2 regions of the Alteromonas sp. 5NS40-0096 genome follow, and region 1 is predicted to be linked to the other one. Evidence: predicted binding sites of a transcription regulator. Region 1 holds the regulator's gene; the other holds the start of a gene.

What was found. The regulator LexA, encoded in region 1, represses DNA repair genes until DNA is damaged. The targets are predictions, from matches to a motif close to TACTGTATNNNNATACAGTA.
Region 2: the regulator LexA is predicted to act here: its motif matches at 4,555-4,574, upstream of dinB (DNA polymerase IV).

The regions. Positions count from the first base shown of each region.
Region 1 is NZ_BAAJLQ010000004.1:100,764-109,060, forward strand. Features, by position in the region: gene plsB (glycerol-3-phosphate 1-O-acyltransferase PlsB) at 1-2,194, opposite strand, end outside; gene lexA (transcriptional repressor LexA) at 2,369-2,992, shown strand; gene coxB (cytochrome c oxidase subunit II) at 3,447-4,571, shown strand; gene ctaD (cytochrome c oxidase subunit I) at 4,583-6,196, shown strand; gene AC27G9_RS13030 (cytochrome c oxidase assembly protein) at 6,210-6,797, shown strand; gene AC27G9_RS13035 (cytochrome c oxidase subunit 3) at 6,826-7,704, shown strand; gene AC27G9_RS13040 (DUF2909 domain-containing protein) at 7,720-7,929, opposite strand; gene AC27G9_RS13045 (SURF1 family protein) at 7,960-8,297, shown strand, end outside.
Region 2 is NZ_BAAJLQ010000009.1:52,669-60,965, reverse strand. Features, by position in the region: gene AC27G9_RS19755 (serine/threonine dehydratase) at 1-401, shown strand, start outside; gene AC27G9_RS19750 (amidohydrolase) at 398-2,059, shown strand; gene AC27G9_RS19745 (MBL fold metallo-hydrolase) at 2,128-2,979, opposite strand; gene AC27G9_RS19740 (DUF1653 domain-containing protein) at 3,115-3,345, opposite strand; gene dinB (DNA polymerase IV) at 3,468-4,544, opposite strand; gene AC27G9_RS19730 (CPBP family intramembrane glutamic endopeptidase) at 4,710-5,393, shown strand; gene AC27G9_RS19725 (TonB-dependent receptor plug domain-containing protein) at 5,472-7,550, shown strand; gene nqrM ((Na+)-NQR maturation NqrM) at 7,656-7,889, opposite strand; gene AC27G9_RS19715 (FAD:protein FMN transferase) at 7,899-8,297, opposite strand, start outside.

The DNA of each region.
Region 1 (8,297 bases):
CTCGGCTCATCGCTCCCTCTTTTTCCAGTATGGTCAATACAACACCGTAACGTTGTAGTGTGTCCTGAATACTGCGGCTGAGTAGCCAAGCGGAATGGAAATGAACACTTTGTGCGTCGGGCGCTGCAAGCTTTCTACCTTTTTGCTGAATCAAGCCAATCTCTTTCATCGCGCTAACCAGCTGATCTGTGTACTTGAGCGCTTCGTCTTGGCTCATGTACATGAACAATTCTTTTTGTAGCAGTGGGTATAACGCACTGACCAATTGCAGTAACTTGCCCTTTTCTATGCCATTGTGAGCAAAAATGGCGCTCATAACCAAACTCGGCAACGCAAACAAGTGCAGGATATTGTTGCGGTAATAGGTCAGGTAAACTGCTCCCATTCCCTGTGCTTCAATGACTTTGCCATAATTGTCTTCAGTGACATTTAAACGCTTCAGTGCCAGCGTCGAGTCAAGCAACGCTTTTGCATCCTGCTCGGGTAACGTGGCATCGCTGCTGTACGGCGCGGTTTTCAGCAGTGAGAGATAATCATCGATAGCCTGTACTAGCTCACCTTCGCTCATCGCGCGGGTTTTTGACGACAAAAGACACAACGCTGTTAGCGCCATCCCGTTAACGGCCGCCGCCTTGTTTACGTTCAGCATCACAGTATTGGCAAGCTCGTTGACTGTCGGCGTCAGCCAGGCAGGCTTTTTATCCGGTTCTTGACTGACGGCATCGCGCCACTCAGGTACCTGCTTTTCGAGAAAATGGTTAAGTTGCACCGGTTCGCCGAAGTTGACAAAGCCGTGCCCGTAATTCTTGAGTTTTCTAATCGCCGAAAAAATCTGTGCCGGCGACTCTTTTTGCTTCGACTTGCCTTTCAGCTCTTTGAGATAGCTTTTGACTTCCATGACATGCTCGTAGCCAATGTAAACAGGCACGATACTCACAGGACGGTTTACGCCTTTGATAAGTGCTTGTAAGGTCATTGCTAACATGCCTGTTTTGGGTGGAATAATACGCCCTGTTCGGCTTCTACCGCCTTCGGGATAATATTTTACCGAATACCCTTTGTTAAAAAGCAGCTCAAGGTATTCACGGAATACGGCAGTATAGAGTTTGTTTCCAGCGAAACTGCGGCGCAAAAAGAAGGCTCCCGCGCGTCTGAATATCTTGCCAACAGGCCAAAAATTGAGGTTAATACCTGCTGCAATATGTGGAGTCACCATACCTTCGTGATAGATGACGTAGGTCAACAACAGATAGTCCATGTGGCTGCGGTGACAGGGCACATAGATGATCTCATGACCGTTTTGTGCGAGTTCTCGGATTCGTTCTGCATGACCTACGCTAATGCCGTTGTAAATTTTGTTCCAAATCCGAGTGAGAATCCGGTCGCCGAATCGAATCAGGCCCTCTCGGTAGTCTCCTGCGACTTCTTCAATATAACCTTTTGCTTTTTCCCTGGCCTTTTCAGGACTGATTTTTCGAGAAGCGGCTTCATCTTTCAAAGCCTTCTTGACCATTTCCGAACCCAACACAGCATTGTGTAACTCTTGCCGCTCTAATAGTGTTGGACCTGTCATTCCTTGGCGTTTTCTTTGAAAGTGAGTGCTCGCTACACGAACTAGCTTGTGGGCGATTTTCTGATCGCTACCGTGCTGGTTAGCCATTTCGCGAGTGGATACCGCTTTACTAAAGCTGATGAAGTTATCTCGACCTAAAAACAGCACGATAAACAATTTGCGTAGCCAACTTGGCGCAGCATTATCGGCGATTAAGTCACCGAAACCCGGCTTGCCTTTGTCTGGTGCCCTGCCCCAAGAAATGAAAACAGGGACGATCTGCATATCCATTTCTGGATAGTCTCGATGAACGTGAAAAAGTTGAGTAAATGCTGATTCAATGCCCGTGTCTTGCGGTGTGCGGTTGAACAAGGGTTGGGTTTTGCGCAAAAACAGGGTTGAAGGGTGTTCTTGGCCATTGAGAGAGAGAGTTTTAGTCGGGTCAGGCAGACCAAGAGATTGTGCCGTCATTTTAACGGCTAAGTGGTCTGTGACAGAGTCAGACGGTAAAAGGTATAAAATAGGTTTAGATTTATCTATACCCAATTCGGTCTCTACATTCGCCGGAATACTGTGGGCTCGAACTAACCATTTCACTGGATAATGAAACACCGACAGTAGTGCTTTACGCGTCCACGACATCAATCTGTTTTCCTGTTATTTAAAGAATCGCATGTATTTTATCATGATTTAAAAAGTGTAGGCGTTTTCACAAAAACAAATCTGTATATTGCAAGTAAATGTGTCTGTACTTTATTGATCTTTGACATCAACTGTATATACTGCCAGTTAACTGTATAGAAAAACAGGCTGTTTATGCGTCCACTTACCCCCAGACAAGAAGAAGTGCTTAATCTCATCAAAACGACCATGCAAGAGACGGGCATGCCGCCTACTCGTGCTGAAATTGCTCGTCAGTTGGGATTTCGATCTGCGAACGCCGCAGAAGAACACTTAAAAGCGTTGGCGCGAAAAGGTGTAATTGAAATTTTACCGGGCACGTCTCGTGGCATTAAATTAAACATTCCACTTGATGATACAGAAGAGGAACATGGACTGCCGTTAATTGGGCGTGTTGCCGCTGGGGAGCCTATTCTTGCACAAGAGCACGTCGAGTCTCACTATAAAGTCGACCCCCAACTGTTCTCTCCACAGGCTGATTTTCTACTTCGTGTCAGTGGGATGAGTATGAAGGATATTGGCATACTCGATGGAGATTTGCTCGCCGTGCACAAAACCACTGATGTCCACAATGGACAGGTTGTTGTCGCTCGAGTCGATGAGGACGTCACGGTGAAGCGCCTAGAAAAACGCGGCCGAGAGGTGCTGTTACACGCAGAAAATGAAGAATTTTCGCCGATCAAAGTGGACTTGGCATCCGAGCCATTCTCGATTGAAGGCATTGCGGTTGGTGTGATTCGCAATGCGGATTGGATGTAAGGATAAATGTCATCTTTGAGGGTTATCTAATATCATAGTTAACCCTTGCTCCTCTTTATTTATAATCACTTTTCTATATTAAAAACCTCAACATTTACGCTTCTTAACCTATTTATTTATATAAACGGCTACATTCACGGCCTTTAAAATCCTCTTTGCACCATTTTGGGTGATTTAATATCCACTATTTTTTTGCGTCTTCTCGCTAACTAAATATCAAAGTTGTTTAAAAAACAACCTGTTGCTCATGTATTGTGCAAATGGCACTAGACTATTGTTTGAATTTGGGTAATTCTTATACAGATGTTAACAAAACAATAACAAAGATGTTTAATTGCATTTACAGTTCGTGGTGTAAAAAACATCAATCAAGACGATTCAGCAGACTTGTCTAGGGCGGAGGTGTTGAGTGACAAAACTCTCGAAAAGCATTAACAAACTGTGGGTGGCACTGATAGCTTGGTGTGTATCTACATTCGTTGTAGCGGCAGATACCGGGGGAGCGTCTGGTGTGTCAGATCTCAATCTGAGACGCGGGGCGACAGACATTAGTAATCAAGTTTACGATCTTCACATGCTAATGTTCATTATCTGTGTCGTTATTGGCGTGCTTGTCTTTGGCGCCATGTTCATTTCTATGTACTTGCATCGCAAATCTCGCGGCGCGAAACCAGCCAATTTCCATGAAAACGTTAAGGTAGAAATCGCTTGGACGGTGGTGCCATTTTTGATTCTCATCTTTATGGCAGTGCCTGCAGCGCGAACGTTGATTGCAATGGAAGACACGACGGAAGCCGATATCACAGTCGTTGTGACCGGTTCACAGTGGAAATGGCATTACAAATACATGGATAGCGAAGTGGAATATTACTCGCTCATGGCTACCCAACGTGAACAAATTGAAAACAAGTGGGACAAAGGTGAAAACTACCTGCTTGAGGTAGACCGCCCGCTTGTCATTCCTACCGGTAAGAAAGTTCGCTTTTTGATTACATCTGACGACGTCATCCATTCATGGTGGGTGCCTGACTTTGCGGTGAAAAAAGACGCCAACCCTGGATTTATCAATGAAGCTTGGACGAAAGTCAATGAGCCGGGCATCTATCGTGGGCAGTGTGCGGAGCTTTGCGGTAAAGACCACGGTTTCATGCCTGTTGTTGTCATCGCGAAAGCACCAGCGGAATACGACGCATGGATGGCTGAGCAGGAAGATATTCGCCGTCGCGCAAAAGAAGAAGAACAACGCTTGCTCGCGATGAATATGTCGATGGACGAGTTAATGGCAGAAGGAGAACGCGTATACAACGCTACTTGTGCCGCTTGCCACATGCCAAACGGCGAGGGTCTTCAAGGCGTGTTCCCTGCACTTAAAGGTAGTTCGATGGTAATGACTGACATCGAAGGACACATAGACATCGTATTAAACGGCAAGAGCGGTACGGCAATGCAAGCATTTGGAAAAATGTTAAGTCTCAAAGAAGTTGCGGCTGTTGTTACTTATGAGCGAAATGCTTGGGGTAACAACACAGGTGACATTGTTCAACCTAAAGACGTCAACGCCGTCGCAACTGGTAACTAGGAGCGCTTATTATGACTAAAGCGACAGATACTATCGCTCAAGATGCGGTTGCTGATCATCACGACGATCATCACGAACATCACATACCCAAAGGTATTACCCGTTGGTTGTTTACAACTAACCACAAAGATATTGGCACGCTATATCTATGGTTTGCCTTCATTATGTTCCTCACTGGTGGTGCAATGGCTATGGTCATTCGCGCTGAACTATTCCAGCCAGGTTTACAGATTGTTGACCCAAATTTCTTTAACCAGATGACGACGGTTCATGGCCTGATCATGGTTTTTGGAGCCGTCATGCCTGCCTTCACTGGTTTGGCTAACTGGCTTGTACCTCTCATGATCGGGGCGCCAGACATGGCGTTACCAAGAATGAACAACTGGAGCTTCTGGATTCTGCCTTTTGCCTTCTTGATTTTGTTGTCATCGCTTTTCATGGAAGGTGGCGGTCCTGCATTCGGCTGGACATTTTACGCACCGTTGTCGACGACTTACAGTGGCGATAGCACAGCATTGTTTGTGTTCTCTGTTCACATTATGGGTATTTCTTCGATCATGGGCGCGATCAACGTTATCGTTACTATCTTCAACATGCGTGCGCCGGGTATGACATGGATGAAGATGCCGTTATTTGTTTGGACTTGGTTGATAACCGCTTTCTTATTGATAGCAGTTATGCCAGTACTTGCTGGCGCTGTTACCATGGTACTGACTGATAAATTCTTCGGCACCAGTTTCTTCGATGCTGCTGGTGGTGGCGACCCGGTAATGTTCCAACATATATTCTGGTTCTTCGGTCACCCTGAAGTTTACATCATGATTTTGCCCGCATTTGGCATTATCTCGCAAATCGTACCGACCTTCTCGCGCAAAAAGCTATTTGGCTACGCCTCGATGGTCTATGCCACCGCGTCCATTGCGGGTTTGTCCTTCATTGTCTGGGCTCACCACATGTTCACGACGGGTATGCCTCTGGCGGCTGAGATGTTCTTCATGTTTGCCACAATGTTGATATCGGTGCCAACAGGCGTAAAAGTGTTTAACTGGGTAGCTACGATGTGGCGAGGGTCTATGACCTTCGAGATTCCCATGATGTTCGCTATCGCCTTTATTGTGCTTTTCACTATTGGTGGTCTGTCTGGCCTGATGCTTGCGATAACGCCGGTGGATTTCCAATATCACGATACCTACTTTGTTGTGGCGCATTTCCACTATGTACTGGTAACGGGTGCGGTCTTCTCAATCATGGCTGCGGTTTACTACTGGTTGCCCAAGTGGACAGGGCGCATGTTTGATATCACATTAGCTAAGTGGCATTTCTGGTGTTCGTTGATATCGGTCAATGTGCTGTTCTTCCCAATGCACTTCGTTGGGTTGGCGGGCATGCCACGCCGTATTCCAGATTACGCATTGCAGTTCGCTGACTTCAATAAATGGATCAGTGTGGGTGGATTTGCGTTTGGTTTGTCACAACTCATTTTCCTTGCGCTGCTGATTAAAGCTTGCAAGAAGCAAGGTGAGCCTGTGAGTGACCAAGTATGGGAAGGTGCAGAAGGTTTGGAGTGGGAGATTCCGTCACCTGCGCCTTATCACACATTTGAAACACCACCTGTAGTGAAATAAATAGAGGTAAGTGATGACTCAAGCAGCCCAAAATCAAGCAAACAACAAGATGGTGATAAAGCTCGTCTTTATTGTTGTTGGTATGTTTGGTTTTGGCTTCGCTTTGGTGCCTTTGTACGACGTTTTCTGTGACATAACCGGCATTAATGGCAAAACAGAAAACACCGCAGCAACCTACTCAGGGGCAGCAATTGATGAAAGTCGCTTGGTTACGGTCGAGTTCATTACGCGAACGAATACTGGCATGCCATGGGAATTTAGAGCGGAGACCAAAAAGGTGAAACTGCACCCAGGTGAGTTGAGCACGGTTGAGTTCTACGTTCGCAATCCCGCGTCTAAAGATATCGTTGCGCAAGCGATACCCTCTGTTTCGCCCGGTCAAGCGGCGCTGTATTTAAACAAAACCGAGTGTTTTTGTTTCAACCAGCAGCCCCTATCTGCGGGTAAAGAAGCGCGTATGCCTATGCAGTTCTATGTCGACCCTCAACTGCCAGAAGACATCACTTATTTCACTGTTCAGTACACTTTATATGACGTTACCGCGAGAGCGGATGACTTAGAGTCTCAAGACAATCCATATCTCACTCAATCATCCGAATAAGAGATTGTGAGAAAAGGAGGAGAACGAAATGCAGCAAGAATATGAAAAGTATTATGTTCCAGAACAAAGTGTTTGGCCGATTGTTGGAGCCGTAGCGCTATTTCTGATAGCGGTAGGTGCCGGTAACTTGGTCGTAGAGGTAACCAAAGAAAAAGAAGGTTTAGGTGGGCAAATATTGATTGCCGGCATCGTCACTTTGCTGGTGATGCTAGTGGGATGGTTTAAAAACCAAATAGATGAATCGATGAGCGGTTTGTACAGTGACCAACTGGGTCGCTCTTATCGCCAAGGCATGAGTTGGTTTATTTTTTCCGAGGTGATGTTTTTTGCCGCGTTTTTTGGCGCCTTGTTCTATGCGCGAATGATATCCATTCCTTGGCTGGGTGGCGCATCGAACAATGCCATGACCAACGCCGTGCTTTGGCCCGGATTTGAAGCCATGTGGCCTTTGATTTCTACCCCAGGTGGGACAACGACGCAAGAAATGAGTTGGGCAGGCTTGCCAACTATCAACACCATTATTCTGTTGGTCTCCTCTGTGACACTGCATTTTGCTCATGTTGGTTTAGAGCAAAATAAACGCAAACAGCTCACGGTGATGTTAGGTGTGACAATTTTACTCGGCCTAGTGTTTCTGATGCTTCAAGTTCAAGAATATATTCATGCTTATCAAGACTTAGGGTTAACACTGCAGTCAGGGGTGTACGGCAATACCTTCTTCTTGTTAACGGGATTCCATGGCATGCACGTGACCTTGGGTACCATTATCTTGATAGTCTTGTTTTTTAGAGTATTGAAAGGGCACTTTACGCCAGAAAACCATTTCGCTTTCCAAGCGGGTAGTTGGTATTGGCATTTCGTCGACGTAGTTTGGGTGATGTTGTTTATCTTCGTCTACGTGTTGTAACCCATTAGCCCGTATTTAATACGGGCGAGGGTTTGGCGTGATTAACCCGGTTGCCAAAGCGATGAGAATAAGAATAACGATGGCAACCGAAGTAAACACACGGCGTCCGATGTATTTACTCATAGGTTCGCCGTTTTGGTCATTTCTCATCATGACTCTCATGGCTAAGAAGAGGTTGACTACCATATAGATAAGTAGTGCTACCAGTATTATTTTTATTAGCATAATTTTACCTACTAGGGGTGGCTTATATCGATGTTGACTCGCCCACTGCGTGTCCCAATTACTGCCTTCGTAATCACATTGAGTTGTGTTTGCATCATGATTGGGCTGGGATTATGGCAACTCGATCGAATGCATCAAAAACAAGCCAGATTGGCTGACATTGAGCAAAAGCAACAACAATCACCTCTGGATATTCAGGCTTTATTTACCATGGACACAGATGTGAGAGACGTCAAGGTCACATTTGCAGGAATACCCGATAACAATCAAATATTGTTACTCGATAATCGATTGCATCAAGGGCAAGTTGGTTATCAAGTGCTCTCTCCCGTTCTGGTTAATGGTGGCACTGTTTTGGTTAATTGGGG
Region 2 (8,297 bases), on a different contig from region 1:
CAGAACCGCAAGTGGCAAACGACGCCTCCTTGTCGTTGCAAAGCGGAGAGATCCAAAGCCTATCTGGCCCGGTACAAACACTGGCTGATGGCGCGGCAACACCCGCAGTGGGAGAATTTACCTTCCCGTTACTGCAGGAATTAGATGACTTTTACGAAGTCAATGAGCAGCAAATTGCTTATTGGACTCAATGGCTGCACCACCTTTTAAAAATCCACGTTGAACCTACCAGTGCCATGTCTATGGCAGCGGTGACGTCTTGGGCCATCAATAATGAACCAGGCCAAACGGCCATCGTCGTGCTGTCTGGTGGCAATATTAGTCAACAAAGCATGGCGCAGGTATGGGAAACAGATTACCTACAACAACCTCCAATCATTCATGGAGAGGAAGCACAATGATAAAAACGACAAAATGGAAATGGCGCTGTCTTGCCGCACTGGGGGCATTACTAGTTAGTACCTCATCGTATGCCGAGACGGTTTTGGTAACAAACATCAAAGGTAAAACGCTCAATAAGACAGGGGATCTTGTTTCATTCTCTTCGATGCTAATTGATGATGGCAAAGTGGTAAGTTTGAATCCTAATACAAACAATGCCGACACGGTAATAAACGGCCAAGGCAACTACCTACTACCAGGTCTTATCGACGCTCACGGCCATTTGCTCGGATTGGGTGCGAATTTACTGGAGGTCAATCTTCGCGATAGCACCAGTGCCGAAGATGCCGTCAAAAGTGTTCAAGAGTACGTCTTTGCAAACCCGAACCAAGCTTGGATCACAGGTAGAGGTTGGAACCAAGAATTGTGGTCTGACAAAGCCTTCCCCACTGCCGCTGATTTGGATAGTGCGATTAAAAACAAGCCCGTGTGGTTGACCCGCGTGGACGGCCATGCAGGTTGGGCCAATAGTAAAGCGCTAGAATTGGCAGGCATTACGCCTGACACCCCTAGCCCAGCAGGTGGACTCATTGCCAAAGACAGTGAAGGAAACCTCACTGGTATCGTTATTGATAACGCCATGGCATTAATTGAAAAGCACATTCCCAAAGCCGATGCTACCGTTTATAGCAATCAGCTCAATGCCGCAGGTCAACATCTGCTTTCGCTGGGCATCACGTCAATGCACGACGCCGGAGTCGACCAGAGCGTTTATGAGTTCTATCTCGCTCAAGCGGCACAGTCAAAGCTGCCGTTGCGCGTGTATGCCATGCTTAGTGCCACTGATCCTAATTTAAAAATGATGCTGGGCAATGGTATTGTTCGCAGCAACGATGACATGCTGTTTGTTCGCAGTGTTAAAGCTTATGGGGATGGCGCATTAGGCAGCCGTGGTGCTGCATTGATAAAACCTTACTCTGACGCTCCTCGCACTCATGGTTTACTGCTTACTCAACCAGAGGATATGGACGAACTCTACACTACGGTGTTGGGCTCAGGCTTCCAGCTTAACTATCACGCCATCGGTGATAGAGCGAACCGCCTAGCACTCGATGCCTTTGAAAGAACGTTTAAGACCATAGATGCAGATCATCTTCGCCACCGCATTGAGCACGCCCAAGTCATCAACGTAGACGACATCAAACGATTTGTTGCACTGGGTATTCTGCCGTCAATGCAACCAACTCATGCTACAAGTGATATGAATATGGCTGTGGCTCGAATTGGTAAAAATAGGATGGCAGGGGCATATGCTTGGAAAACCTTATTAGAGTCAGGTATTGCATTGCCGTTAGGCTCAGATTTCCCAGTGGAACTTGCCAATCCGTTTTATGGCCTTCACGCCGCTGTCACACGTCAAAATCGCGAAAACCAGCCAGTAAAAGGGTGGTATGAACACGAGGCGTTGACCATAGAACAAGCGTTCAAAGGTTTCACGTTGGATGCGGCATACGGTGGTCATATGGAAGACACCATTGGCAGTTTGGAACCGGGCAAATGGGCTGATTTTATCTTAGTTGATCAAGACATTTTCTCAGTGCCAGCAAGTGATATATGGAAAACTCACGTTATCCAAACATGGATTGCAGGGAATAAGGTCTTTGACGCCAATCAGTAGAATTTGAATTAACGCGTTTCGAAAAAAGCCACGTCAAAAACGTGGCTTTTTTACTATTGAAATGAAAACTAATAAAGCGTGCGAATCCAACGCTCTTCATTAATGAATTGCCAAGACCAGGCATCCCACTTTTCATCCAAGCCTATAGCTAACACTTCATCCAGAGTTTTGCCCTCTAATTTGAGCCCTTGTACATAAGCATGGGTGTTTTGAATCATGTTTAAGAACAACAGATAGTCTTGCTTAGTCGCCAGTGAGCCGTGACCTGGGATGATTTTAGTGTCATCGTCAATGCGGCTAATTATGGCACTGACTGACGCCATATAGCCCTCAACCGTTCCACCTGCCCCCAAGTCGATATAAGGAAAGGTGTCTTTAAAGAACAGGTCGCCAGTATGCACAACATTCGCGTTTTCAAACCAAACCGCACTGTCACCATCAGTGTGGCCAGCAAACAAATGGAAAACGTGAATAGTTTCGTCATTGAAATGAAACTTCAAACCATCTTGATAGGTCACAACGGGCAAAGCCGCTGGCACAGGTGTCTCGGCCGACGCCAAACGGATGCGCACATTTTCATGCGCAAAAATCGTTGAGCCGTGTTTTTCATTGAAAACGGCGTTACTACCGGTATGGTCACCGTGATAATGGGTGTTGATAATAAATTTCGGCGACCCGCTGCCAAGTTTATCTAGCTCAGCTGAAATTTTGTCAGCTAGCGGAGCAAATTGGTCATCGACGATAAGAATGCCATCTTTACCCGCCGATACACCGATATTTCCGCCTGCACCCACCAACATATGCACTGAGCCACTTACAGCTTGTGTATCGATTTCAACCCCTGCAAACCGATCGTCAGCCAGAGCGCTGTGAGAGAGTAACGCTGCCGCGATCACTAACCCACCAAGGGACTTTTTCATTGTTGTATTCCTTTCGTCTAGTGTGTTTTACATTGCGATTGTGTTAGCTCACGCAACAAGGTGTTGCGCACGAACCAACAAGTTGATGCTTTCGCGCCAACCTTGGTATGAGTATGAAGTACAACCTCTATTGGTTTACTTCATCTCTTCTACAAAGGCGAACCTCGGTATGGTTTTTCCGTCTTTTTCCACCGTTTCAATGAACATTTCATAAGGCCTTACCCACAATGCTCCTTCTCCATAAAGTGGACGATAAACGACAAGTTTTGATTCGTCTTCAGAGTGTGTTGCCACATCAATAACTTGATAGTCATTTCCTTTGTAGTGTCTATAACGACCGGGTTTAAGCAAAATAGATTCTCCCATTTAGTTCACGCTGGACAATTTTATGGCGGCTAACGCTTCATTGATGCAATAGTGGATGAACAAAGCCTAGCAATTCTACCTAAAACCACAAACAATCCGTACCTATGATACAAACGCTTTAGCTAGTGGTCCAAAGGCAGTGCGAGTTGCTCACTCACACTGTCTTGCGCCAAACCGACATGCACACCGACTAAGCGAATACCTCTGCCCCTCGCTCGCTCAAAGGCCTCTGCCAATAGCGGAGCAAACTGGTGCTCTTTATATACTGATTGGCGATGCTCTACTGTGGTTTGCTGGAAGTCACTGAACTTCAGTTTCACCCCGAGATGTTTAATCCGTGGCGGCTCGTCGCCTTCCTCAAGATTCAGATGTTTATACAACCGTTGTTGGAGCTGGGGAATGAGACGACACATGACGTCATCGCATGATGCGAGTGTATGAATATCTTCACTTAAAGTTCTTTCGACACCCACAGATTTGCGCTTTCTGTGAATAGACAATGCTCTCTCATCTACACCATGCGCTCTGTTCCAAAGATCTTTACCAAACTTCCCCATCAGCTTTTGCAGCCTTTCAAATGGATAGTGACGAATGTCGTCGCAGGTATAGAGCCCGTGATGATTCAGTTTTTGCAGCGACACTTTACCTACCCCTGGAATTTTCCCCAATGGCAAGGTTCTGACAAATTCATCAAGATTTTCTGGCGTAACGACGCACAAGCCATTGGGTTTGTTTTCGTCGCTGGCGATTTTAGCCACAAACTTACAAGGCGCGACACCGGCCGATGCCGTTAACCCAGTGACCTCAAAGATACGTCGGCGGATATCCTCGGCAATCAAAGTGGCACTGCCACCAAATTGCCTACAGTCAGATACGTCTAGGTAAGCTTCGTCTAGGGACAAAGGTTCGATTAAGTGAGTATATTCTTCAAAGATTTGCCGGATGCGTTTCGATTCGGTTTGGTAGACATCCATGCGCCCTTTAACCAAGACAAGATCTGGGCAAAGCCGCAAAGCATAGGCTGTCGCCATAGCGCTGCGCACACCGTATTTTCGCGCGGGATAATTGCACGTTGAGATAACCCCACGACGATCGACGCTGCCGCCAATAGCGATGGGGACATGTGTAAGCGCCGGATTGTCACGCATTTCGACAGCGGCATAAAAACAGTCCATATCGACGTGAATGATTTTGCGCATGACACCACCAAACTGTATATATATACATATATATCGAAATTCACGATAAAACGCAATTTTCCTTTCGAATTTAGCCAATTCTGGAAATTATGGGCTGCGAACCTCGTTCACTTGATTTACAGTAATAATCAATTGGCTCAGCCACTCAGCGCTAATAGAACTACTATGCAAACCCATAATCACTCCCCTCTGTACCGCGGGCTAGAAATGGCCTTACTGTTCATCGTACTACCACTGCTTCTGGCATTTAACCCTATCATTTACGTGAGTTTAGCGCTGGTTGCTAGTGCCCTAATTTACATCGCGTTTATCAGCAGAGGCATTTGGGGAAGTGGTAGTTGGAAAGCCATGTTTAAGGCCGCTAAAAATGCGTTTAGTCTGTCCCAAAACAAATGGGGGGGAAGCCCCATGGTTTTGCGGTTTGCTGTGATGTTCAGTGTGTTTGCTATCGGTTCTAGCGCGTTTGTTTGGTACACCATGCCAGATGATTTTTTTCATGTGGTGATAAACAATACCCTTTTGTGGTTTTTCATCTCGCTGTTTTACAGTGTTTTCTCCGTGCTACCACAAGAGTTCCTGTATCGCGTTTATTTTATTGAGCGCTATGGCGACCTCATTCGTCATCGAGGCACGCTCATTTTGCTAAATGCTAGCCTATTTTGCATTGCGCATGTGATGTTCTTTAATCATTTAGTGCTGTTGTTGACGTTCTGTGGAGGGCTGCTGTTCTCCTATACCTATTTGCGCACGCGTTCTTTCATCGTTGTTTCTGTTGAGCACAGCTTTTATGGGCTTTGGTTGTATACGGTTGGCATGGGAGCCATGTTGGCGTTTCCGTCTGGCACATAAAGCATATTGCCGTTATATTTAAACTATGATTATGTCAATGATGCAGATTGACCCATAACAGGCTGGCACAAAATAATAATGAAAGTTCCGATATCCGCTCTTTTACTCGGTTGTTCCGTCTCCCTAGCATCAGCAGAAGAAGCGGGGAAACTTGATGAATTACTGGCGATGAGCTTAGAGGAAATTCTGCAAGTTGAAGTCGCGACAGGCACAACGAAAGAGCTCGCTGATGTTCCCGCCATTGTTTCTGTCATCACCTCTGAAGAAATCGCACTGACCGGTGCTAGAAACCTGTCCGAGGCGTTAGAACAAATTCCCGGGCTTCACATTATGCCGTCAATTAACCGATTGACGCCCTTGATTGCCATTCGAGGGATTTTTACCGACAGTACACCACAAGTATTGGTCATGATTGATGGCGTTGAAACCTCGGAACTCACGGCGTTATCCGTCCCCTATTCATTCTATTACCCAGTCAATGCCATAGATCGCATAGAAGTGATTCGAGGCCCAGGTTCAGCCGTTTACGGCGCAGATGCATTCAGTGGTGTCATCAATATCATCACCAAAACGGCAAAAGAGGCCAATTCAGTGGATGCGGGGCTCAGAGTTGGATCATTTGACGCCGTCGAAGCTTGGGTCAACAGCACTTGGGTAAATGATAAGTTTAAGGCCGCATTGTCGGTCACCGCTGAGTCTCAGAACAACGATGACAATAGGATCACGCCTTATGGTGTGATGAAGCGCAATCGCGACATGCACAATATTCATCTGAATATGTCCTATGAAGGCTTCACTTTTAATAACTGGTTTTGGCGTTCAGAGCAGTTTATGGGGGTAGGCGCTGGTATTTTTGCCAATGATTTTGATTTGGATGTTATGCAAAATTGGCATTCACAGCTGAGTTGGCAAGGCAGTTTGTCAGAAAACCTCGAAGGCCAATTTGATATCGCGGCAACAAAAGCGGTTTATGAAGCATCGTTTCAGCTGTTCCCTGCGGGTATTTGGCCCGTCGGCGCTGATGGAAATATCTTTCTGCCACCATTCACACCAGTGAATTTCCCCGATGGCGTCATCGGTCAACCCGGAGGCACGACGAATCGAGTCCAATACAATACAGCGTTGATTTACTCGGCGTTTGAGAATCACAGAATTCGCCTTGGATTTGGTGGTGAACACGCTGAGCTCACTGATGTTAACGAAACGAAAAATTTTGGCCCGGGCATTCTGGATACTGCGAATTTACCGGCTGACCTGATTAGCCAGACTATTGTTGATGTGAGTAATACTGATTTTGTTTATACGCCAAACTACGAGAGAGATATCTGGTATGTATCAGTTCAAGATGAATTCAAAGTCAGCGAAAAGCTCGAAGTAACAGCAGGGCTTCGCTATGACCACTACTCTGATTTTGGTTCTACCACTAATCCGCGATTAGCAATGGTATATAACGCATCAGACACCTTCTCGACAAAGCTGATGTTTGGCACGGCATTCAGGGCCCCCAAAGTGGCTGAGTTAGCTTTCATCAATAACCCCACTACATTGGGGAACCCGAACTTAGCGCCTGAAAAAATCCAAACAATTGAAGTCGCTTTTGGCTACCACCCTAACAAGAACTTCAAAAGTAACCTCAATATCTTCAGCTATCAGTCCGAAGACCTTATCCAATTAGACCAAACTTTTACTTATCAAAATATTGGCGAGTTGGACGGCACTGGCGCAGAAATCGAATTAGATTGGCAAGCGACCGAAGCGTTGGTGATAAGGGCAAATGCCTCTTGGTTGGAAACTGAACAACCTCTAATGGATGGAGAAAAAGAGCGAGTACCAGGGTTTACCGCCTATTTTGACGTTCGCTACCAAGTGTCTGAAAACCTCGTATTTACAACCCAAAGCTATGTCATTACCGACCGCAAGCGCCAAGTTGGAGATACGCGCCCAGAAGCCGATGATTACACGCAAACAGACATCAATTTGTTATGGCAACCAAATGACGATTGGGATCTTTCGGCGGGCGTAAAAAACGTGTTCAATGACCAAATCGTTGAGCCCGTACCTAACTCCGCACTGTTTGCCCTAGGCCTCGGTTTCCCCGACGACTACCCGATGCTAAGTCGCAACATTTTCGTTTCCGCCGTTTATCACTTCGATTAACCCGCGATTCACGAGACAGCAATTGGCAACGTAAACTGCGGCGTTACCAGACGACATTTCTCTACATAAAAAAGGCCTTCTTAAAGGCCTTTTTGCTGTTTAAATTTACAAAATTTGATTTTGCTTCCACTCGGCGAGTTTTTTCTCTCGAGCGGCTTCTTTTTCCATGCGCATTTTTTTGCGATCACACGGTTCTGGGCAATCACAGGCTTTTTCGATGCCCAAGGCTCCAAGGCCTCCGCAACTGCCTGAAATCGTTTTGCGTTGAACCATATAGCCAACGGCCATCGCCGCCACCATAATCAAAAAAAACGCGAATGCTAAGATAAATGTAGACATAACTGCCCTCTACTCATAAACCGTAACCAATTCTTGGAATTGGCTCGTTTGATACTCTTCGAACTCTTCGCCATTATAGCGTATTAACAAGGCTGCCAGCGAGGATTCTTCCGCTAGCTTTTTCGCCTCATCCCAGCCCATGACATTAAACGCCGTAGCAAGACCATCTGCCGTCATAGAAGACGGGTGAATGACAGCCACAGACACCAAGTCGTGCCCAATGGGTTTACCCGTTCTAGGATCAATAAGATGAGAATAACGCACACCGTCTTCTTCGAAATAGTTTCGATAATCTCCTGACGTCGCTATGGCATTGTCACCGATCGCGATAAGCTTCTGAACGGCGCGTTCAGTGCTGAGTGGTTTCTCGATAGCAATAATCCAATGATTGCCATCACCTCTCACCCC